Regions from separate parts of the Antrihabitans spumae genome, predicted to be linked through region 3. Evidence: predicted binding sites of a transcription regulator. Region 3 holds the regulator's gene; each other region holds the start of a gene.
The links. Region 3 encodes LexA, which represses DNA repair genes until DNA is damaged. Its sites were predicted from a motif close to CGAACANNTGTTCG; they were not measured.
Positions count from the first base shown of each region.

Region 1: a site for LexA is predicted at 1,711-1,724, ahead of ACHIRB_RS25160 (HNH endonuclease signature motif containing protein). Genes of this name have one in related genera too.
Region 2: a site for LexA is predicted at 2,044-2,057, ahead of ACHIRB_RS03560 (HNH endonuclease signature motif containing protein). Genes of this name have one in related genera too.

Region 1 is NZ_JBIMSN010000123.1:3,660-11,473, reverse strand. It holds gene ACHIRB_RS25170 (aldehyde dehydrogenase family protein) at 1-625, shown strand, start outside; gene ACHIRB_RS25165 (3-oxoacyl-ACP reductase) at 630-1,400, shown strand; gene ACHIRB_RS25160 (HNH endonuclease signature motif containing protein) at 1,744-3,057, shown strand; gene ACHIRB_RS25155 (SCO7460 family lipoprotein) at 3,149-4,177, shown strand; gene ACHIRB_RS25150 (ABC transporter permease) at 4,136-4,585, opposite strand; gene ACHIRB_RS25145 (hypothetical protein) at 4,666-5,109, shown strand; gene ACHIRB_RS25140 (MFS transporter) at 5,106-6,356, opposite strand; gene ACHIRB_RS25135 (YciI family protein) at 6,466-6,828, shown strand; gene ACHIRB_RS25130 (DM13 domain-containing protein) at 6,896-7,597, shown strand; gene ACHIRB_RS25125 (energy-coupling factor transporter transmembrane component T family protein) at 7,607-7,814, opposite strand, start outside.
Region 2 is NZ_JBIMSN010000016.1:33,662-41,475, reverse strand. It holds gene arc (proteasome ATPase) at 1-149, shown strand, start outside; gene ACHIRB_RS03575 (TIGR00266 family protein) at 159-839, shown strand; gene ACHIRB_RS03570 (nuclear transport factor 2 family protein) at 855-1,247, opposite strand; gene ACHIRB_RS03565 (pyridoxamine 5'-phosphate oxidase family protein) at 1,315-1,734, opposite strand; gene ACHIRB_RS03560 (HNH endonuclease signature motif containing protein) at 2,077-3,402, shown strand; gene ACHIRB_RS03555 (hypothetical protein) at 3,433-3,762, opposite strand; gene ACHIRB_RS03550 (cytochrome b/b6 domain-containing protein) at 3,844-4,524, opposite strand; gene ACHIRB_RS03545 (molybdopterin-dependent oxidoreductase) at 4,511-5,275, opposite strand; gene ACHIRB_RS03540 (NUDIX hydrolase) at 5,302-5,841, opposite strand; partial or broken gene ACHIRB_RS03535 (DUF418 domain-containing protein) at 5,863-6,984, opposite strand; gene dop (depupylase/deamidase Dop) at 7,078-7,814, shown strand, end outside.
Region 3 is NZ_JBIMSN010000060.1:80,161-87,974, reverse strand. It holds gene hrpA (ATP-dependent RNA helicase HrpA) at 1-2,068, shown strand, start outside; gene nrdR (transcriptional regulator NrdR) at 2,202-2,666, opposite strand; gene ACHIRB_RS14665 (LysM peptidoglycan-binding domain-containing protein) at 2,897-3,418, opposite strand; gene lexA (transcriptional repressor LexA) at 3,760-4,458, shown strand; gene ACHIRB_RS14655 (acyl-CoA dehydrogenase family protein) at 4,543-5,688, opposite strand; gene ACHIRB_RS14650 (uracil-xanthine permease family protein) at 5,760-7,022, opposite strand; gene ptsP (phosphoenolpyruvate--protein phosphotransferase) at 7,111-7,814, opposite strand, start outside.

The DNA of each region.
Region 1 (7,814 bases), on a different contig from region 3:
GGCGGCAGCGACCGCGCCGTACGGAGTGTTCGACAACGCCGGTCAGGACTGTTGCGCGCGTTCTCGGATACTTGTGCAGCGCAGTGTCTTCGACCGCTTTATGGAACTGCTCGAGCCGGCCGTGGCCGGCGTCGTGGTCGGTGATCCTGCAGCCGAGGCAACCGAAATGGGTCCGTTGATATCGGCCGAGCATCACGGTCGCGTCGCCGGGTATCTCGATGACACGACGAATGTCGCGTTCCGCGGCAGCGCACCGGACGGTCCTGGTTTCTGGTTCCCGCCGACCGTCGTCCTGCCGTCCGGTCCGACGGATCGAATCGTCACCGACGAGGTGTTCGGTCCGGTCGTCACGGTGCTCCCGTTCGACGACGAAGCCGATGCGATCGCGCAGGCGAACGACACCGAATACGGTCTGTCGGGTTCGATCTGGACAAACGATGTCGGCCGTGCGTTGCGGGTGTCGCGGGCAGTCGAAGCAGGCAACCTGTCGGTGAATTCGCATTCGTCCGTGCGATATTGGACACCGTTCGGCGGCTTCAAACAGTCCGGGCTCGGACGTGAACTCGGTCCCGATGCTGCCCTCGCCTTCACCGAAGTAAAAAACGTCTTCATCGCGACCGATTAGGAGAATCATCGTGCAACGCTTGCTGGACCGGGTCGCTGTCGTAACCGGTGGTGGGAGTGGAATCGGCCTCGCGACCGTTCGCAGGTTTGCAGCCGAAGGTGCGAAAGTTGTTGTTGCCGATCTCGATACCGCTACCGGCACTGCCGTTGCCGAGGAGGTCGGGGGCGAGTTCGTCCACGTCGACGTCACCAACGAAGACGCCGTGCGCGCGTTGTTCGACACCACCGCCGAGAAGCTGGGGTCCGTCGACGTTGCATTCAACAATGCGGGAATCTCACCGCCGGACGACGATTCGATTCTCACCACCGGCCTCGATGCCTGGCGCAGGGTGCAGGAGGTGAACCTGACGTCGGTGTACCTGTGCTGCAAGTACGCGATCCCGCACATGCAGCGCCAGGGCAAGGGCTCGATCATCAACACCGCGTCGTTCGTCGCGGTAATGGGTGCGGCGACGTCGCAGATCTCCTACACGGCCTCCAAAGGTGGAGTGCTGGCGATGAGCAGAGAACTGGGCGTGCAGTTCGCGCGCGAGGGGATCCGCGTCAACGCGCTCTGCCCTGGACCGGTGAATACGCCGCTTCTGCAAGAGTTGTTTGCGAAAGACCCCGAACGTGCGGCGCGTCGCCTCGTTCATATCCCAGTCGGACGCTTCGCCGAACCGCAGGAGATCGCCGCCGCGGTCGCCTTCCTCGCCAGCGACGATTCGTCGTTCATCACGGCATCGCAGTTCCTCGTCGATGGCGGTATCTCCGGCGCGTACGTGACACCCCTCTGACCGGTAGGGAGACAACCCACTCGGTGAACGCCGCCGGTCACCAGCGGTAGGTCGATGGCGTTGTCGGCAATCGCTGGCACTGCGACGTCCCCGCGGGGACGTTCTGGTGATCCGGTCTTTCGGTGACCGGGCATCTGGGTCCCGACGAACCTGGTGCTCGAGTCGGCCTGCGGCTGATTGTTGGGGTTGTCCCGTGTCGCCTGGTCGCGCCGCTTCGACGTCCCCGCGGGGACGCGTGGGCTGGGTTTCGACGTCCCCGCGGGGACGTTTCGGCGATAATTTTTCTGTCGGTGGTCCGAGGTAGGTTTGTCGAACATCAGTTCTATCGAAACGGGGAGATTCGATGAACACCACCGCACAATTACCGACAGCGGAACGGCCGATCGAGGAGATCGAAACCGAAATCTGCACCCTCGCCGGGCAGATCGCCGCCGCTACCGCCCGATTCCTGGTCCTGCTGGCCGAATTCGACGCCCGCCGCGGCTGGGCCGGGTGGCAACTGCACTCCGCCGCCCACTGGCTGTCCTGGAAAGCGGGTGTCAGCCTGCGCACCGCTCGCGAGCAGGTCCGGGTCGCGAACGCCGTGACCGTGTTGCCGCGTATCGCGCACGCATTCGCCGAAGGCAGGGTGTCCTACTCCAAAGTCCGTGCCCTCACCCGGGTCGCGACACCGCACACCGAAGAATCGTTGCTGCGCATCGCCTTGCAAGCACCCGCGGCGCATTTGGACCGCCTCGTGCGTGGCCTCGTCCGACAAACCCGCACCCCCGACACCGACACCGACCGTGCTGGTGGGCGTTGGTTCTACGACGACGACGGCTACCTGGTCGTGTCCGCCCGATTCCGTCCCGAGGACGGTGCCCGGTTCCTCGCCGGGCTCACTCGCGCGGAGTACGAACGCACCCGCACCGACGAGAACGGTCCCGATGCCCCTGAACCCGACCGCACCGCACCGGCACCTTCGAATCCTGTTCCCGCGATGGTGGCGATGGCCGAGACCATCTGCGCCGGCGCGGGTTCTCCGGTTGTGTCTCCTGCCGCGGATGTGTTGGTTCATATCGGACCCGACGGGACACCACTCGACACATCGGATGCGCATCTCGACGACGGGCCCGGTCTCGATTCGCAGACTCTGGAGGCGGTGTTGTGTACTGCGTCGGTGCGGCTGATCCGTCACGGGCGTCTCGGGCCGACTATTGCCTGGGATACATCTCAGCGTCGTCCGAGTCGAACCCTGTTGCGGCAGTTGGTGATCCGGGATCGGTGCTGCACGGTGCCGGGCTGCGGCCGCACGAGGTTTCTGCATGCGCATCACGTGGTCTACTTTTCGCGGGGCGGCCCGACCGATCTCGACAATTTGACCCTGCTGTGCGGTGAGCATCACCGGGCGTTGCACGACGGATTGTTCACCATTACTGCCGAGGGCAATCAGAAGTTCACCTTCGCCGACCTCAACGGACGCAGAATCGATTACGCCCCACTGCTGTCGGGTGACGTCGACGATCTCAGCCGCCGTTATCGCCACATCGACCCCGATGCCGTCACTGCCGATTGGTCCGGTGAACCGCTCGATGCCAGTTTCGCCACCGATGTGCTGCTCCGCAACTGGGACCTGGAGAAACGCCGCCGCGACACCGACACTCTGGCAGCGGCCTAGACTTTCCGGCGGGTAGTCCGGCAGCAGACCTCTCCGGACTCGAGTAGATTCACTCGTGCGGTTGCTAGTGCTCGAGTCCTATCGTCGGGGAATGAGGCGCACACGTATCGTTCCCGCGTTACTCATCGGTGCTACCGCCATGGCGCTGACGAGTTGCGGCATCTTCGGCACGGCTGACGACGAGCGGCTCGCGAAAGACATTGCGGAGCAAGAATTTCCCGGTCAACTCGAACTGATCGATGCGCGTAACCTCTGGCCCGCGCAGGGTGGGTCCGAGGTCACGTTCGCAATCGTCGGAGACGCGGACGCGGTGGTGCGTTTACGGATCGACTCGGACAAGGCGGACGGCTCGGGACGATGTGACGGAACATCCTGTGCCGCAGCGCTTACGGAGAAGGTGACGCGGGCTCGGGAACTAGCGTCGGAGACGCGAGCTTTGCTCGACAGCTTCGATGCGTGCGGGCATCCGGTTGTCGGCTTGAACGAGCAGGCAACGATTCCGTGGGTGGCAGGGTCGGTGACCAACGAGAACGTGACGACCGTCTTGGCCGAACTCACCAGTTGTGCCGAGCAATGGCGCGATACAGCTGCCGAACGAGGAATTGTGTTGGCGCCGGACCGGACTCGGCTCGGAGTGAACATCGTCGATCCCGATACTGCCGCCAGGTTGCCCGACGCGGATTCGGATCTGCCGTCGTTGATTCGGCTGAGCTTCGGCGACCGGACCGTGGCATTGACGCGCGACGCGTATCTGAGCGCAAGCGTGCCCGTTGCAGTTGGCGAACCCGTCGCATCGATGCGGATTGTCGTGCCATTCGACCAAGGCCAGGAATACGAAAGCCGGGTCATTCCCAACGTCGAGAAATGGTTGAACGCAAACAACCTCGATCTGGGTATCTCTCAGGCCGGCATGCTGGGTGTAACTGCGTTGGAGCCAGGGACTGTCGACCGCATTAACGGATACGTAGTCGTGTGCGACCCACCGCCGCAGGGCAAGCAATGCATCGGAGACCACGCAGTCGGCGTGGTGACCGACCTCGACGGCAATCCGACGGGTGAGTTCACCTTGTACCGGGACCTACGTGACGGAACCGGTGTGTTGCGGTTGCCGACGCCTTGAGGACGGGTCGCGGAATTGCTGCGCGAGCGCGAGGGCCACAGCAACCAACGTCATCGGGACGGCCACGAGGAGAAGGCTGCCCCACCAGCCTGACCAGTTCGCTAGTGCCACAACAGCCAAACAGAGGATTGCGGCGACCGCCGTCCAGGAAATCCATCGTCGCATCCACGTCGCAGCAAATAGTGCCGGTGCGCCGAGGAGGGCTCCGAAGCCGAGAAGTGGCCACACGCCGAACACGTAGACGACGGAGGACTCACAGTTCGCGTCATCGGGCGCACGATCGAGACGAAACTCCCCGATCTTGGAACACTCCAAAGACACAGTCGATACCGGTTCCCAAGCGGCAAACGTCATAGAGGCGACGGCGATGACGAACAACACCGACCACCCTGCTCGCAATACCGTCACCTGCCCAGGCTACTGGGCTACCCCGGCAACCGAATTCGACGAGAACGACGTCCACAAACTGAACCGAGGAGATGTTCGTCATGACTAGATATGCCGATGTCGTCGATACCGACGAATGCTTCTACCTCTCCGACGACGCACTCGATGATCAAACGGACACGCTCACCTACTCGGAAGGGAAGTATCTCGATCCCGGCGAGGGGATCCTGCGAATCACAACGCAGATCACCTTCGGACTCGTTCGAATCGAGGTCGAGACCTTCGATGACGCACTGCCGCCTGAAAGTACCGAGCAGTGGGACGGCGTCGAAGAAGCTTATTACCGGACGCAGCTGGGATTGCAGCGAGTTCGTAGCAGCGAGCTCGAAGAATGCCAAGGTGAATTGGCCGGACCGGTGACACAGCCCGGCCCCGCAATCGTGCATGTCCGGGCACATTGGAACAACCGCGTTCAACCGCCCAGCCCGCTGGGTGTCCCGGTCGTAGCTCACTACCTGCTCCAGATTTGGCAACAATCTTCTTAGCTGAGTCCAGCGTGCTGAGGTGACCGGGCGTCTGTTTTCATGTCGCCCATGTCGATCGCCGAGGTCCTACGTTGCTGTTGAAGCAAGATCCCTGTGCAGCAGGCGATTCCAACGATGATCCACCCCGCGTCGAATACGCCGGCGTCGCGGCTGACGAAGCCGAAGACCAGTGCGAGTGGCAGAAACACCACCCAGGTCAGAGTGCTCACCCCGGATGCGACGCCTGTCCGGATGGTCGAGGGAACCTCGTCGTGCAACAGCTTGCTCGCGTGGATTCCGGCGGCGACGACAACGACGGCAAGTGCGACCTGGGCGCACGTCACGGCCGCGATGTTATGCACGGTCGCCGGAACGATGGCGGCAACGATCATGACGGCGACCAGCGGGACCAGATGTGCTGCCCGGTCGAATTGCAGTCGCCCAGCAAGGAGGCCACCGAGTCCGAGCGAGGCGATCAATCCCGCCCACAACGGTCCGTAGAGCACCGGCGATGCGTCTAGGGCGCCCAACCACAACGGTCCGAACTCGAAGACCACCTGTGTGACAAGCGCAGTGAGCATGCCGAGCACGATGATCGGTAGGAGTCGGCATCGACGGGTGATGGTCGTAATGGTCAGCGCGACGTGTGCGCGCAGTGCTGCCGGCTCGCCTGCGCGATGAAGCTGCGGCTCGCGAAAACGGAGCAACGCCACGATCGAGAGTGCCGCGATCGGAACCGTTGCAAAGTAGGTGACTCGTGTCGATACAAGACCGGCGAGCAGCCCTCCGGCGAGCGAACTACCAACCAGCGCAGCACTGTTGACCATCCGGATCCTGCCGAGGCAGCGCTCGTAGGCGTCGCTGTCGCCGGTCTCTTCGAGCACCGTGTCGTACACGATCGCGTCCATCGTGCCGGAATACATCGCGAAGTAGATGCCGAGGATCAGTGCGCTGAGAATGTAGAGCGGGACGCCCGTGGAGAGGCCACCGACAAGTGCGGTCCCGGTCAGCGCGAGGCTGGAGATCACCAGCACGCCACGCCTGCTCCAGCGATCGGCAAGGATTCCGGACGGAAACTCGACGATCGGAACCACGGCCGCATACGCCGCAGCCATCACCCCGACGCTCGCTGCATCGAAGCCGATTTCCATCATGAACAGTTTTTCGACGGGTAGCCAGAGCATGATTCCTTGAAGCATCGCGGCGATGTGCAGCGGCAGTAGTCGGCATCGCAGTGTCTCGGCGAGGGCGGGAGATGTTGCGGACATGACGGTTGCTCCTCGTGATCGCATCGGAAGTGATGCGGATACGTCGAGGCGGAGCTGTCGGTCTCGACGTCACCTACGAAGGAATCTTCAGAAACCGAAAGGTGGACCCATGAAGTATCTGGTGCTGATCTACAGCAATCCGACCAGTTGGACCGACCCGCCCAGACCCGAGGACGAATGGGGTTGGCGCGAACACCTCGCCGTCAACGCCGACCTGATCGAGTCCGGTGAGTTGATCAGCGCGCACCCGCTTGCAGCGCCGCCCGCGACCAAGACGGTCCGCGTGCGGGACGGGATCGTGTCGACGACCGACGGTCCGTACGCGGAGGCGAAGGAGTATCTGGCCGGTTACTACCTAGTCGAATGCGAGAGCTTCGACCGGGCGCTGGAGATCGCGGCGCAAATGCCCGATGCCAGGATCAGTGGCGTCGAGGTGCGGCCCGTGATGGGTAACGAGGGCCTCGAGATGTAAATGACCGAAGTCTTACGGGCGCCGATTTGTCTGCTTCTACCGGATTGTCCGGCGTTAGGCTGAGCCCATGAAAACCCGAGTTGCGCTGATTGTCGGAGCTGCAATCGTCGCGGTGGCCGGACTCGCGATCACGGCCGCTGTCCGCCCGAACCTGGTGCGCAACACATCGACCCATCCACGGACGTGGGCACTCGCTGCCGCGGCAATTGCGGCACTGCTGCTGGTCGGGTGGATCGTCTACAAGATCACCAAACGCCGGTGGCCCGCCTACGTCGTGTCCGGCATCGGCGTGCTCGTGCTCGTCGCACTCGTTGTGGTGCCGACGTTCCGCTCGACGACGGTCGACGAAGCGGATCCACTTGCGAGCGTGAGTCGGACGGAAGGGAGTCCGCCGCCAGGTGGCTCGAGTGCAGGCGTCTCGGACGCCCCGCCGGCTGGTCCACGGCTTGTCGCAACCGCAGAGTTCGTCGGCATCGATCACACGGCCGAGGGCGTCGCGAAGCTGATCGATCTCGGTACCGGCGAACGAATCGTCCGGCTCGAAAACTTCGACGTCGAACCCGGACCCGACTATCGCGTCTACTTCTCGGCGGGCTCCGATCAGCAGCGACCGGACGGTGGGATCGAACTCGGCGCGCTCAAAGGAACGCGCGGAGACCAGAACTACGAGCTACCCGACGGCGTCGACATCGGACCGGAACACACACTGCTGATCTGGTGCCGCGCTTTCGCGGTTCCGGTCGCGAACGCAACGATCCTTGTTGGTTGAAGCAGTGGTCTAGAGCGCAATACCCATCGCGACACCCGCCCCACAGATGACGACGACGATCACCAACGCGATCACGTCCCGTAGCCCCGGACGTGACGTGTATGCGGTCAGCTGACCGGTGCCACCGCGAGCGGTGATGGCCTCGCCGAGTTCACCGGCACGCCGCATCGCGACAGCCATGGCTGCCGTGACGACGTCGATCAGCGCGTTGTCGTCG
Region 2 (7,814 bases), on a different contig from region 3:
TGCCGAACACAACCAACCCGGACGACTGGGCTCGTATCTCCGGCAAGAAGGGCGAGCGGATCGTCTACATCCGCACGCTCGTCACCGGCAAGAATGCGAGTGCAAGTCGGGCTATCGACACCGAGTCCAACACGGGGCAATACCTGTAGGGTCGCCTCGTGCAGGTACAACTCCGCCACAACCCATCATCGACGGTCGCCCGGTGCTTTCTTGCACCGGGCGAACCCGTTCGTGTCGAGAGCGGCGCAATGGTCGCCCACTCTGCAGGCATTCGTCTCGAAGCAAAAGCCGAAGGTGGTCTGGTAGCCGGTCTCAAACGCAAAGTGCTTGCGGGAGAGTCGTTCTACATCAACACCTACACCGCGCCGGACAACGGCGGTTGGGTCGACGTCGCTTCCGTGCTGCCAGGCGACGCCTTCGCGCTGCCGGTTACCGCTGACCGGCCCTACTTCATCAACCGCGGCGGCTGGCTGGCCAGCTCGCATGGTGTGCAGATCGAAAGCAAGTGGGGTGGCATGGCCAACCTCTTCGGTGGTGAAGGTGGTTTCGGCCTGCGCGCACACGGCCAGGGTGACGTGGTTCTCGGAGTCTTCGGCGCGATCGACGTGTTCGATCTCGCCGCAGGGGATGCGGTCACGATCGACACCGGACATGTTGTCGCATACGACCTGTCGATGTCGTTCTCGATGCGCAGGGCAGTGCAGGGTCGTTCGATTCAGTCGATGAAATCCGGCGAAGGTTTCGTGTTCGACTTCGTTGGTCCCGGTCGAGTCCTGCTGCAGACGCGCAATCCTGGCGCCTTCGCAGGCTGGGTCGCGGGCTTCGCCCCGGGCGGATAGGAGTTCGCCAGCCTTCTAGGCGCCGCCTTGTCGGGCGGTAGTCAGGTGGGTGAGTTCGCACCGCCATCGACCGTCTCGACGAACGAAGACATCCGAGGTCCACTCGTCGTTCTCGAACCGCTGGCCCTGGTAGTAGCCGGTGTTGATCACTCGCGCGACGACGACTGCGACGTCGCCGAACTCGCGAACGGAAACCACCTCGCTGCTCATGGTGTCGTGTGAGACAGTTCCGTTCGCGACCGACTCCAGAAACTGGCGACCCGGCACAAGTCCGTCCTGCGAGACGAACGACCAATCGGCAGTGGCGAATTCAGCGATTCGCTCGGCATCGTTGGCGACGAGTGCGGCATCCCAGTCCTCGAGGAGCTTCAGTAACTCTGAGTGATCGGCGGCCGTCTGCTGTGTCATGCCTCCCAGTTTCCTCTTTGCCGGTGCGGGACCGCTTGGACGAATGGGAGGTCAGACAAATGGCAGTTCAACCGCCGAGATTGGCGAAATCGAGCGATCGCCAGGTACGGACGTGCAATCGCAGCAACGTGTCGTCCTCGGCGGTTTCCGCATATTGGGCTGCACCGTCCGTGCCGAGATAGCGCGCCGCGATGTCGGTGACCACCCCGGCCGGTAGTGGCTCGATGCTCACCGACCCCTCGACGGTCACGTACGCGGGTGGGTTCTCCTCCCGCTGCACACAAAGGCTCGCCTCGGGCGAATCGCGCAGTAGTGCAACCTTCTTGGTACGCGCTGCCGTCGCGATCTCGACGACGCCGTCGTCGTAGCGGTACCAGACCGGCGTGGTCAACGGTGCTTCGCCGGCACGCCCAACGGCCAAAACTCCGATGTGGACACCGGCAAGGAACTCTTCGCGGTCATGTGAACTCATCGACAATGTGCTCATGAATCCAAGCTAGCGGTGCGGTCCGACAGGTTTCGGCGTTTGCTAGGCGGCACCCTTCGTGCTGCCGGTCACCCCGACCGGCCCCACTTGTTCGACATTGTCGGACCTGGGTCGAGACGTCCCCGCGGGGACGTCGGGCGGTCCGTTGTGGTTGGTGGCTCGGTATGCGGGTATCGATGACCTTGGTGCTGGGAGTCGGCCTGCGGCTGCTCGTTGGGGTTGTCCTGTGTCGCCTGGTCGCGCCTCTTCGACGTCCCCGCGGGGACGTTTCGATGATCAGTTTCTGTCGGTGCCCCGAGGTAGGTTTGTCGAACATCAGTTCTATCGAAACGGAGAGATTCGATGAACACCACCGCACAACTACCGACAGCGGAACGGCCGATCGAGGAGATCGAAACCGAAATCTGCACCCTCGCCGGGCAAATCGCCGCCGCCACCGCCCGATTCCTGACCCTGCTCGCCGAATTCGACGCCCGCCGCGGCTGGGCCGGCTGGCAACTGCATTCCGCTGCCCACTGGCTGTCCTGGAAAGCGGGTGTCAGCCTGCACACCGCTCGTGAACAGGTCCGGGTCGCGAACGCCGTGACCGTGCTTCCGCGTATCGCGCACGCATTCGCCGAAGGCCGAGTGTCCTACTCCAAAGTCCGCGCCCTCACCCGCGTCGCCACACCGCACACCGAAGAATCGTTGCTGCGCATCGCCTTGCAAGCACCGGCGGCACACCTGGACCGGCTCGTCCGTGGCCTCGTCCGACAAACCCGTAAGGCCGACAACAGCAACACCGACACCGACAGTGCCGGTGGGCGTTGGTTCTACGACGACGACGGCTCCCTGGTCGTGTCCGCCCGATTCCGTCCCGAGGACGGTGCCCGATTCATCGCTGCCCTGACCCGTGCGGAGTACGAACGCACCCGCACCGACGACGATGGACCTGATACCCCTGAACCCGACCGCACTGCACCCGCACCCTCGAATCCTGTTCCCGCGATGGTGGCGATGGCCGAGACCATCTGCGCCGGCACTACCGCTTCTCCGGTTGTGTCTCCTGCTGCGGATGTGTTGGTTCATATCGGCCCCGACGGGTCACCACTCGACGCATCGCATGCGCATCTCGACGACGGTCCCGGTCTCGATTCGCAGACTCTGGAGGCGGTGTTGTGTACTGCGTCGGTGCGGCTGATCCGTCACGGCCGTCTCGGGCCGACCATCGCCTGGGACACATCCCAACGTCGGCCGAGTCGAACCCTGCTGCGGCAGTTGGTGATCCGGGATCGGTGCTGCACGGTGCCGGGCTGCGGCCGCACTAGGTTCCTGCATGCGCACCACGTTGTCTACTATTCGCGGGGCGGTCCGACCGATCTCGACAACTTGACCCTGTTGTGCGGTGAACACCATCGCGCGTTGCACGACGGGTTGTTCACCATTACCGCCGAGGGTGGTCAGAGGTTCACGTTCCGCCATCCTGATGGGCGCGGAATCGACTACGCCCCACTGCTGTCGGGTGACGTCGACGACCTCAGCCGCCGTTATCGCCACATCGACCCCGACGCTGTCACTGCCGATTGGTCCGGTGAACCGCTCGATGCCAGCTTCGCCACCGATGTCCTGCTCCGTAACTGGGACCTGGAGAAACGGCGACGCAACACCGACCTCGCGACGGCGGCCTAGTCCCGCCGGAAGGCCGGCCCCGCCGGAAGGCTAGCCCCGCACCGTGACGGTCGGGCAGTCGTCGCCCTTACTGCGGGCCACATCGGCTGCGGCGCTTGCCAACCCTTGCGAAAGCAGACGATTCGCTTCCGCTGCGATCTCGATACAGGCTGGATTGTCGTTGGCCGATACGAAGCGATAGCGAAGTGCGTCTGGGCCGAGCGGTCGGTCCGGACCTTTGGCAGGGCCGTTCGGGCCCTGCGGGGATTGCTGGATGCCGACGCTCGGTGCCGCAGCAGCACTCGCGATCGGGACGAGTGCCGGGGCAACTGCGATCGCAAACCCCAAAAATATTGCCGCTGAAGCGGTCCTGCGGGCCATGTGTGACTCCGAATCGCTGAGTGGGACAACCGTGCTGGTCCCGTCCAGCGTGGCCGCAGCGACACTCGAACAATAGGCACCCTACGGTGCCGGTTTGCTACCCGGATGCTCGTCGTCGGCCGATCCGGCAAGTACTTCCGCGGCCCATGCCTCGTGCTCGCGCTCAGCCCACCAACGTGGCACCCAGCCGGTTCGCATCCCGCGCATGGCCGTGGTGTCGTTGAACGCGTAGAAGAGGTGGCCGACGACAAGCAGTCCGAACGCCAGCGCGAACCAGTCGTGCACAAACGTCGCACCGGTACGCCAGACCAACCGGGTCCAGTCGGGGAAGTACATGACGATGCCGGTGCCGAACAGCACGAGGATCGAGCCTGCGCTCAGTGCCGCATTGACCTTCTGCCCGGCGTTGAACTTGCCGACCCCGATCGCGTTCACCCGCCGAGTCTTCGACCGCAACCATTGCCAGTCTGCACGGGTGAACCGGTTGAGGCGGCTGAGGTCCGTCCGGTATGCGACGGACGCGAGTCCGGCGAGCAATGGGACCGGAAGCGCGAAACCGCAATAGACGTGCACGATTTCGACGATGTGACGGTTGCCGACGAGGACCGCAAGAGAACCGTTGTAGAGAATCGCAGCAGTCACGATGCAGACCGCGACGAGTACGCCCGTTGTCGCGTGGACCCAGCGTTCGGCCCGGCTGAACCGCTGGACCTCGACCATCGCGCCGTCCGCCTCGCTGTCGGTGAGATCAGGTCGGGTCATCGTCGCGTCCGTTCGATTCGCCGACCCACGCGTCGATCCAGTACCCACGTTCTTCCCAGTAGCCGGGCACCACTTCGCTGGTCAGTTCGATACCGTCGAGCCATTTCAGGCTCTTGTAGCCGTACATCGGCGCGACGTAGAGCCGAACCGGACCGCCGTGATCATGGGTGACGGGTCCGTCGATCATTTCGAGTGCGACGAGGACATCGTCGCGGCGGGCTTGTTCGAGGGTGAGGCTCTCGGTGTAGGTCCCGTCGAACGAGGTGAATCGAACCGCGGTTGCGGTGGTCCGCGGAGCGACTGCGTCGAGGATGTCGGCGAGTCGTACACCGCTCCAACGCACCTCGGGAACCCGCCAGCCGGTAACGCACTGAAAATCGCGCACCAGAGTGGTCTGCGGCATCGATCGCAGATCGTCGAGGGTGAAGCTACGAGGTTTGTCGACAAGCCCGGTCAAGGTGAGTTGGTAGTTGCTCGCGTCGCGTCGGGGCGCTCCGCGGGTGACCGAATAGAACCTGAACGTGTTTCCGACCGGGATCAAACCGACCAGTCCGGTCGGATCGTGATTGCCGAGCGGGCCGAGCACACGGGCGAGTCCGTTCTGAATCTCGTTGCCGCCGAGCACGCCGGCAACCCCGGCGGCCAGCAGACCGAGAACGACTCGACGCCCGACCGGCGAACCGCGGTCGGTCTGCGCGGGCGTCGCGGTGTCGGACTTCGCGGCTCCGGACTGCGCCGCTCCGAACTTCATGACACCACTGTCCACGCGTTCGCGCGCTACGCCAAGGAACGCAACATCCCAGGTACCAGCAGTCGGGTGTCGGGTACGAACGGCCACGCCGGGTCGGCGAGGTGCTCGCGTAGCTCGGCGTCGGTCCACCACCAGCCATCGACGATCTCGCTCGCTTGATGTTGGAACGGTCCGTCACTGACAATCTCGAACGCAAACATGTGGCAGCGCATCGGTTTACCCTGCCAGGTGCCGTCCCACGACAGATCTGTGAGCGGTCGAAGTGACGTCGTGACGATCCCGAGTTCCTCTTCGAGTTCGCGGATCGCAGCAGTTTCGATGGTTTCGCCGGGGTCGACGACGCCGCCGGCGAGGCAGTCGTGCATCCCTGGGAAAATCGACTTGGTGTCCGTCCGGCGGTGCACATAGATCCGCTCACCATCGCAGGACCGAACAAGCACCCCCGAGGTCGCGTGCCAGAGCCCGTCGGCGTAGACGACCGATCTCGGTGCCTCTCCGATCACGTTGCGTTCGCTGTCGTACACGGCGACTACTTCGTCCGCAGGTTTCGACGTCATGGTTGCCATCGTCGCACCGTTCGCTGCAGTCTTCGAAACGATTCTCAGGTAGCTCGCATGCCACAGCCACTCCACCGGTCCTTTGTCGTAGCGCATGAGCCAGACGTGCGCGAAGACCGTCACAACCGCCGCGACCACGACATACACGGCGAGCGTGAACGGTATTCGTGCAGTGCCGGACACCCGATCGGCTAGCCCGAATCCCCAGCCGTAGCAGATGATCGACGCAACGATGTTCTGCAGGACGTAGCTGCTCAACGCCGTCCGACCGACCTCGGACAGGCGTCTACCGACCACCCCCACGGTGCGGCGAACGTAGAACTCTGCAATGAGCCCGAGCAGGCCGAACGCCACGATCGCTGCGGTGCCGTAGCGGGCGGCGATGACGCCCGTATCGCCGCCGGCCACGCCGAGCGCCATGTCGATCGGCCACGCGATTGCACCTGCGAGCATCAGCCGAACGCGAATACGGTGGCCCTGTGGCCCGAGCACACCTGCCCGGTACAACCGCGCACCCGCAAGGAAGAGCGCGATCGACATAGCAAATACGAACACCGGCTCGAAGCGAAACAGCACGACGTTGTCGAGCCGGAAGACGACGAGATCCAGCCACGTGCCGTCGGCGTACGGATTGGGGTCGAGCGGCGCGGGCGCGGTCTCGGGCTCGGCGGCGAAGGCAAGCGCCAGGGTGATCAGCGTCAGCAGAGCGACATGGATCGCAGCCGTCGTCCACATCCAACGGCGTTGCGCGCGTTCGGATGTCGCGAGGACGAAGGCGACGACAAGACCTGTCACGGCGTAGCCGGTGAGGACGTCGAACTCGACGACAAGGACGAAGTGGACGATGCCGTCGATGAACAGCAGGAGTGCTCGCCACGGGTACGGACCTGGCCACGGCCTACCTCGACGCAGCGCGGATTGCTGTTGGATCGCGAGTCCGATGCCGAACATGATCGTCAGCAGACCGAGGAATTTGCCCTGCGCCAGTTGCTGCATGACCGTCTCCACCCACTGCCACCCACCGTCGAGCGGATCCGACCGACTGATGTAGCCGACCAAACCTTCGGGGTTGGTGAAGATCCAGATGTTGGTCGCGAGCGTTCCGAGGATCGCGATACCGCGCAGTACGTCGAGTGATCGGATTCGGTCCATACCGTCAGCCTGGTCGGCGGCGCCTGCACGCACATCGTCCGAAAGTACGAGCGGACGGACGATCCTCGGAGGAGGTCGCATAGGCTCGGACGCATGCAGCGAATCATCGGAATCGAGGTCGAGTACGGCATCTCGTCGCCTACCGAGGCCTCGGCGAATCCGATTCTCACGTCGACGCAGGCAGTACTGGCATACGCGGCGGCCGAGGGTGTGCCACGGGCCAAGCGAACGCGGTGGGACTACGAGGTGGAATCGCCGCTTCGGGATGCTCGTGGATTCGATCTCGGTCGGCTCAGCGGACCAGCCCCGGTGATCGATGCCGACGAAGTCGGTGCTGCCAACATGATCCTGACCAACGGTGCCCGCCTGTACGTCGATCACGCCCATCCCGAGTACTCCGCACCCGAGGTCACCGACGCGCTCGACGCCGTGATCTGGGACAAAGCGGGGGAGCGCGTGATGGAGGCCGCGGCGCGCTACGCGTCAAGCGTGCCGGGAACGCCACGCTTGCAGCTGTACAAGAACAACGTCGACGGCAAGGGCGCGTCGTACGGCACGCACGAGAACTATCTGATGAGCCGGAACACGCCGTTCAATTCGATCACCGTCGGGTTGTCGCCGTTCTTCGCGTCCCGGCAGGTGATCTGCGGTTCGGGCCGGGTCGGCATCGGGCAGTCCGGCGACGAAGCCGGCTTCCAGCTGTCACAGCGCTCCGACTACATCGAGGTCGAGGTCGGCCTGGAAACGACCCTCAAGCGCGGCATCATCAACACCCGCGACGAGCCGCACGCCGATGCGGACAAGTACCGCCGCCTGCACGTCATCATCGG
Region 3 (7,814 bases):
GGAGCCCAATACCGCTGCGGCTTCCGAGAATTCGATTCACCAGGCCTTGTTGGCCGGCCTGCTGTCGCACATCGGTTTACGTGACGCGGAAACCAGAGACTTCCTCGGTGCTCGCGGCGCCAAGTTCGCAATCTTCCCTGGCTCGTCGCTGTTCAAGAAGCCGCCGCGCTGGGTGATGGCTGCCGAACTCGTCGAAACGTCGCGGCTGTGGGGTCGGATGGCCGGGCGGATCGAGCCCGAGTGGGCGGAAAAGCTTGCGCCGCATCTGATCAAGAAGACCTACTCGGAACCGCACTGGTCGAGCAAGCGTGGGTCGGCGATGGCCTACGAGCGCGTGACGTTGTACGGGATACCACTCGTCACCGGTCGCGCCGTCAACTACGGACCCATAGATCCGGAGACCTCGCGCGAACTCTTCATCAGACACGCACTCGTCGAAGGGGAATGGACGACGAATCACCCCTTCTTCGCGCGAAACCGGGCGCTGCTCGACGATGTCGAAGAACTCGAACATCGGGCGCGTCGGCGCGACATTCTGGTCGACGACGAGGCTCTGTTCGCCTTCTACGACGAGCGGGTCGGCAGCGACGTCGTGTCGGCACGCCACTTCGACACCTGGTGGAAGAAGGCACGGCGCGCGAATCCCGCTCTACTCGACTTCACCATCGCAACCGTCGTCCACGACAACGCCGTTGCCGTCGTCGGCGGTGACTATCCCGACGCGTGGCGACAGGGCGAGATCCAGTTCCCACTGACCTATCAGTTCGAGCCGGGTACAGACGACGACGGCGTCACCGCCCGCATCCCGATAGCCCAACTGGCACACGTGCGAGCTGTCGGGTTCGACTGGTTGGTGCCCGGAATGCGCGAGGAACTTGTCACGGCACTCATCAAGACGTTGCCGAAACAGCTGCGCCGCAACGTCGTTCCCGCACCCGACTTCGCGCGTGCCGCGCTCGCAGCGGTCAAGCCACGCTCCGAACCACTCACCGCAGCCATCGCACGCGAACTGACCCGCCTCGCGTCGACACCGATCTCACCGAACGACTTCGACCTAGCCGCCCTACCCGATCACCTGCGGATGACGTTCACAGCGACGGACCCCTCCGGCAAGGTCGCCGCGAAGAACAAGGACCTCGCCGCGCTGAAGACTGCTCTGGCACCGCAGGTTGCGAAGGCGGTCGCCGCTGCCGCGTCGGGCATCGAACGACCGTCGGCGACGGTGTGGACGTCGGAATCGCTGGGTACGTTGGCTCCGACCGTCACTCGAACCGTCGACGGTCATCAGGTGACCGGCTATCCGGCACTTGTCGCCGAGTCGAACGGAGTCGCGGTCCGTGTGTTGAGCACACCGACCCAGCAACGTGCGGCGATGCGGACCGGGACACGTGAACTTGTCCTGCGAGCAGTACCGACACCGACGAAACAGGTGACGGCGGGGTTGACGCCCACCGAGCGACTTACCCTCAGCCAGAACCCCTACCCGTCGCTCGACGCCTTGCTCGAGGATTGCAGGGCCTGCGCCGCAAACGAACTCATCGACGCCGCAGGTGGTCCGGTTCACACCCCCGCCGAGTTCGACAACCTGGTTGCGCGGGTCCGTCCACAGCTGGGTGGTCGCGTCCGCGAACTGATTCGCGCGGTGCTTCCGGTGCTGGCCCGTGCCCGCGAACTGTCGGCCGCCTTGGACGGACGACGCGGTGAGGTTGCCGACGACGTGACTCAGCAGCGCGACGGACTGGTGTTCGCGGGATTCGTTTCCGAGTTCGGTGGCGAGCGGCTCGCTCACCTGCCGCGCTATCTGCAGGGCGCCATCGTTCGGCTGGAGGCACTTCCCGCGGGAGCGATCCGCGACAGCAACGGGATGGCTGTACTCGACCGCGTGTATGCGAAGTACGACCGACTGCTGGACTCCCTGCCTGAAGAACGTCGCGGCTCAGCGGTTGTCGTCGACATCTCCTGGCTGATCGAGGAGTTGCGGATCAATCTGTTCGCCCAGCGGCTCGGCACACCGTTCCCGATCTCGGAGCAGCGAATAGACAAGGCCATAGCCGCGATTCGGCGCTAGCTAATTGGAGCGAATGTCACATCGGTACCCCTCGGCGGGACGAAGGCCGCATTCGCTCCGCCGATCGTTGGTGTGAGTGTGCAGTTGGCCCCGCTGGACGACGTCAGGGAACCCCTCACGCCGCTGGCCTGCACTATTCGGTCGCCGCACCGAGCCGGTGGGCACGCAACTCTTCGATCTCACGCTCGAAGTCGTCGGCGGAGCTGAATGAGCGATACACCGATGCGAACCGCAGGTAGGCGACCTCGTCGAGGTCTCGCAGGGGTCCGAGGATGGCCAAGCCGACCTGATGGCTGGGGATTTCGGCGGATCCGGACGCGCGGACGGTGTCTTCGACCTGTTGCGCGAGCAGGTTCAGCGAATCGTTGTCGACATCGCGGCCCTGGCAGGCGCGGCGAACGCCCCGCATAAGCTTCTCGCGGCTGAACGGTTCGGTGACACCACTTCGTTTCACGACGGCAAGGACCGCCGTCTCGACGGTTGTGAATCGACGACCGCAGTTGGGGCATGATCGCCGTCGGCGAATCGCGCTCCCCTCTTCTGCCTCGCGGGAGTCGACCACGCGAGAGTCCGGGTGTCGACAGAATGGGCAGTGCATGTCGAATCCTTTTTCGATGCCGACAAGCTCGCACAACTCGATCGCGCTCTGCGACGAACCGATCAGGCCGGATTCGTGCGTGCAATATGCGATCTCGATGCGACCACTCGGCGTGGTGTGACCAACAGACTCCGAGGATACCCGCCGCCCACTCGGCCGGGACATATCGCCCACCACCAGCGGTGACAGCTCGGCTCGCAGTTGCGCCAAGGATTCGAACATGGTCGGTGCTAGGGCGCTACGGGTGCGATCAAAGCCTGACCGGGCGCAACGCCTGCCGACTTCATGTCGTTGAGCCGCAGAATCTGCTCGACGACTTCGGCGACCGGTGCATCGGGTGAGACGCGAGCCGCTACGTCGGACAGGGTCTCGCCCGACTGGACGTGCACGACGGCGGTAGTGCTCGGAACACTCTCGAGACCACCCGTCCTCAGGTTCCACAGACCGAGCAGCCCGACCACCGCGATGGCGGTCAGCAACATCGTGGCTATAACCGTGCCGAACCCGTATTCCTCGCTTCGAACATCCTCGTCGTCGAGGCGCGGTAGCACCCGCAGGCCGACGGAACCGTAATCGAACGAGCCGTTGGCGGGGCCGCGACTGTCGCTCGTCGCCAGCGCGCGCCGACGCGTCCGCACCGGGCGTAGGCCCTCGTCGGCACGCGCAGTGCCGACAGCGGTGTCCGAGCCGACGCCGGCGATGCCACCGAAATGCGCGTCGAGTCCCGCGTATTCGTTCATTGTGATGCTCATCGGATCCTCCGTCTGCGTCGCCAGCGGCATGTGCGCTGGTGTCGTTGGTGGTGCTTTGCTTGTCCTGGGTTGCCGTGCCGTACTGCCGACGTTCGATCACGCGTTCGATGAACGTCTGTTCGAATTTTCTACCATGCCCCACCGACAAAGTCTCTAGTTTTCGCGACACGTGTCGAACAGGTGTTTGAAACGCAACGTAGATGCGGCTACATTCAGGTTCGAACAGAAGCAGTTCCGAACGCACCGAAGACCGCACAGCAACATTGCGCCGGACCCGTTTCCCGCAACACCCCAACCTGAGCAATCCAGAGAAGGACGGTCACGATGAAAGACGGTCGGCAATGAAGGACGACGGCAGCCAAGAAGGCGCGGCGACTCCAGACATCGCCGCCGGACTCACCGATCGGCAGCGCAAGGTCCTCGAGGTCATCCGCGCCTCGGTGACCGAGCGGGGCTATCCGCCGAGCATCCGTGAGATCGGCGACGCCGTCGGCCTCACCTCGACGTCGTCGGTCGCGCATCAGCTACGCACGCTCGAACGCAAAGGCTTCTTGCGGCGCGATCCCAACAGGCCACGCGCGGTCGACGTGCGCGGCCTCGACGAGGCGATGAGCGATGCTGGCGAGCCGATGCTGGACGACGCAGCGGAGCAGCTGAATCTGCCGACCCCGACCTTCGTTCCCGTGTTGGGACGGATCGCCGCGGGTGGCCCGATCCTCGCCGAGCAGGCGGTCGAAGACATCTTCCCGCTGCCACGCGAACTGGTCGGCGAAGGATCGCTGTTCCTGCTGAAGGTGGTCGGCGAGTCCATGATCGACGCAGCGATCTGCGACGGCGACTGGGTAGTCGTGCGGCAGCAGAACGTGGCGGACAACGGCGATATCGTCGCCGCGATGATCGACGGCGAAGCGACGGTCAAGACGTTCAAGCGGACCGGCAAGGAAGTGTGGCTGCTCCCCCACAATCCGCTGTTCGAACCGATCCCCGGAAACAACGCCGCTGTGCTCGGCAAGGTCGTCACGGTCATCCGAAAGATCTGACAGCGTACACAGATTCGGGTCGGTGGGCCCGCAAGCGAGTGCCACAAAGAGATCCCACACCGACCCGAATCGGTACGCCGTCGGTCAGCCGACGTTCAGGCTGCGCCCGATGATCTCCTTCATGATCTCGGTCGTTCCGCCGTAGATCGTCTGAACACGAGCGTCCAAGTACGCCTTGGCAATCGGATACTCGCGCATGTAGCCGTAGCCGCCGTGTAGTTGCACGCAGCGGTCGATCACATCGATCTGCGCCTCGGTGCTTCGCATCTTCGCCATCGCGGCCTCGGCGACGGTGAGCTTGTCCTCGTTGAGCAGTTCGATGCATTTGTCGACGAACACACGAACGAAGGCTGTCTCGGTCGCGAGTTGGGCCAATTCGAACCGAGTGTTCTGGAACGAGCCGATGGGCTTGCCGAAGGCCTTGCGATCTCGGCAGTACTGCAGGGTCATCTCGAGCGCACCCTCCATTGCGCCCGCAGCCATCACCGCGATCGACAACCGCTCCTGCGGCAGGTTCTGCATCAGGTGGACGAACCCCATCCCCTCCTGGCCGAGCAGATTCGCGCCGGGGACACGGACGTTGTCGAAGTTCAGTTCGGCGGTGTCCTGGGCGGGCAAGCCGATCTTGTCGAGGTGTCTGCCTCGCTCGAAGCCCTCCATGCCACGTTCGACGACCAGCAGGCTGAAGCCTTTCGAGCCCGCGTCGGGATCGGTCCGGGCGACGACGATGATCAGGTCGGAGTTGATGCCGTTGGTGATGAAGGTCTTCGCGCCGTTGAGGATCCAGTCGTCGCCGTCGCGGACAGCGCGGGTCTTGATGCCCTGCAGGTCGCTGCCGGTGCCGGGTTCGGTCATCGCGATCGCGCCGATCAACTCACCTGAGGCGTAGGCGGGGTACCAGCGCTGCTTCTGCTCGTCGGTGGCGAGGTCGAGGAAATACGGCGCGACGACGTCGTTGTGCAGCGAGAACCCGAGGCCGGTGAACCCTCGACGGTGATTCTCTTCGGCGACAATCGTGTTGTAGCGGAAGTCTTTTACGCCACCGCCACCGAACTCTTCGGGAAAAGCGGTACCGAGGAAGCCCTGCTTGCCCGCTTCGAGCCAGACGTCGCGATCGACGATGTGCTGTTCTTCCCACCTGGCGTGATTCGGGGCAACTCGCTGTTCCAAAAACTTCACGTACGACTCGCGGAACATGATGTGTTCCGGCTCGAACAGGGTGCGTTCCACCTGTGGCTCCTCGGTACTCGGCAATAGTTGAAGCGTCCTATTGACCGTACGCCAGCAAGGTGTGCGCTGGACTACCCCGACTTCCCACCGTTGACCTGCGCCAGCCGTCGGAGCACCGGATACCCGATCAAGATGCCGATCGATCCCCACGCGATTCCGCCGAGCTCCGCACTGCCCACCTTCACCGTGAGATCACCGATCCCTGCCACCAACGCGGCCGCGACGACGGTGAGGTTGACCGGATCGGTGAAGTCGACCCTGTTTTCGAACCAGATCCGGACACCGAGCAGACCGATGAGCCCGTAGAGCACCAGCGTGGCACCACCGATCACACCGTCAGGAATGGTGAAGACCAACGCGCCGAACTTCGGTGAGAACGACAGCACGATGGCGGTGGCCGCCGCTACCCAGTAGGCCGCGGTCGAATAGACCCGCGTCGCCGCCATGACGCCGATGTTCTCGGCATACGTCGTCGTGCCGGACCCACCCCCCGCGCCTGCAAGCGTGGTTGCCAGACCGTCCGCGATCAGGGCGTTGCCCGCGACGTCGTCGAGCGACCGACCCGTCATGGCTGCAACAGCTTTGACGTGCCCGACGTTTTCTGCGACGAGGACGACGACCACCGGCAATGCCAACACGATGACCGACAGATCGAAACTCGGTCCGCGGAACTCGGGCAACCCGATCCAGTCCGCTGCGCGCAGCGCGTCGACCCTGGTTTCGGCGAGCGCGCCGGTAACTGCCGCGAAAACCCAGCCGATGACGACGCCGACCAGAATTCCCAAGCGCCCCAACAACCCTGGCCCGAGCACGGTCACGAGGAGGATTGCCACGAGGGTTACCGCAGCGACGAGTGGCTGCATTTCGAACGACGCGGTCGCGGCAGGTGCGAGATTCAGCCCGATCAACGCGACGATCGCACCTGTGACGACGGGCGGCATCACGGCATCGAGCAGTCGAGCGCCCACGACGCGCACCACGACGCCGACTGCCATCAGCACCACACCGACGGCGAGTACGGCACCGAGCTGCGCGGCCGGACCGTCGGACGCCGACGCCGTCAGCGGCGCGATGAACGCGAACGACGAACCGAGATAGCTCGGAATACGACCGCCCGTGATCACAAGGAACAACACGGTGCCGACGCCGGAGAACAGCAGCGTCGTCGTGACAGGGAATCCGGTGATCGTCGGAACCAGCAGCGTCGCACCGAACATCGCGATCACGTGCTGCATCCCGATGCCGACCGTTCGGGGCCAGGTCAACCGCTCGTCGGGTGCGACGACCGCACCCGGCGCAGGAGTCGTGCCGTCGCCGTGCACCGTCCACCGCATCGGTCGAGTCAGTCGGGTCAGAGTCCGGTTGTCAGCCACGAAGCGAATAGTAGGGCCAGCGCGACGATTACGGGCTCCAAGCCAGGCTTCAGCCGAGGATCGCCGTCGCTGCGGCACGCGCTGCCATCGGATCGGCGGTTTCCAGAACAGCAGCTGCCGCGCGTTGGCAATCATCCAAAGTGACCGTGCCGAGCTTCGCGCCGACCGCGCCGACCGCTGCCGCTGCGCACGACAGCGATGTGACACCGAGCCCGACCAGAACGCATGCCAACAGTGGATCTGCGGCCGCTTCACCACATACGCCGACCGGCTTGTTTCGGTCCGCGCCTGCTTTGGCCGTTCGGGCAAGAAGATGCAACACCGCCGGCTGCCAGGGATCGGTGAAGGAGGAGAGCTCGGAGGACATCCGATCCGCCGCCATCGTGTACTGCGCGAGATCGTTGGTGCCGACGGACAGGAAGTCCACGTGCGCCAGAATCTTTTCGGCGAGTAGGGCTGCTGCGGGAACCTCGATCATGACGCCGGGCACGAGCCCACGTTCGCGAACCTTCGCAGCGAACCATTCGGCTTCGGCGGGTGTCGAGATCATCGGCGCCATGACCCAGGGACTTGCACCGGCGGTTGTAGCGGCCGCTGCGATCGCGTCCAACTGTCGATCGAGTATTCCGCTGTCCTGCAGCGCAATACGGACTCCACGGATCCCGAGCGCTGGGTTCGCCTCGTCGGGATGGTTGGCGAATCGCAGCGGCTTGTCCGAGCCCGCGTCCAACGTACGGACGACGACCTTGCTGC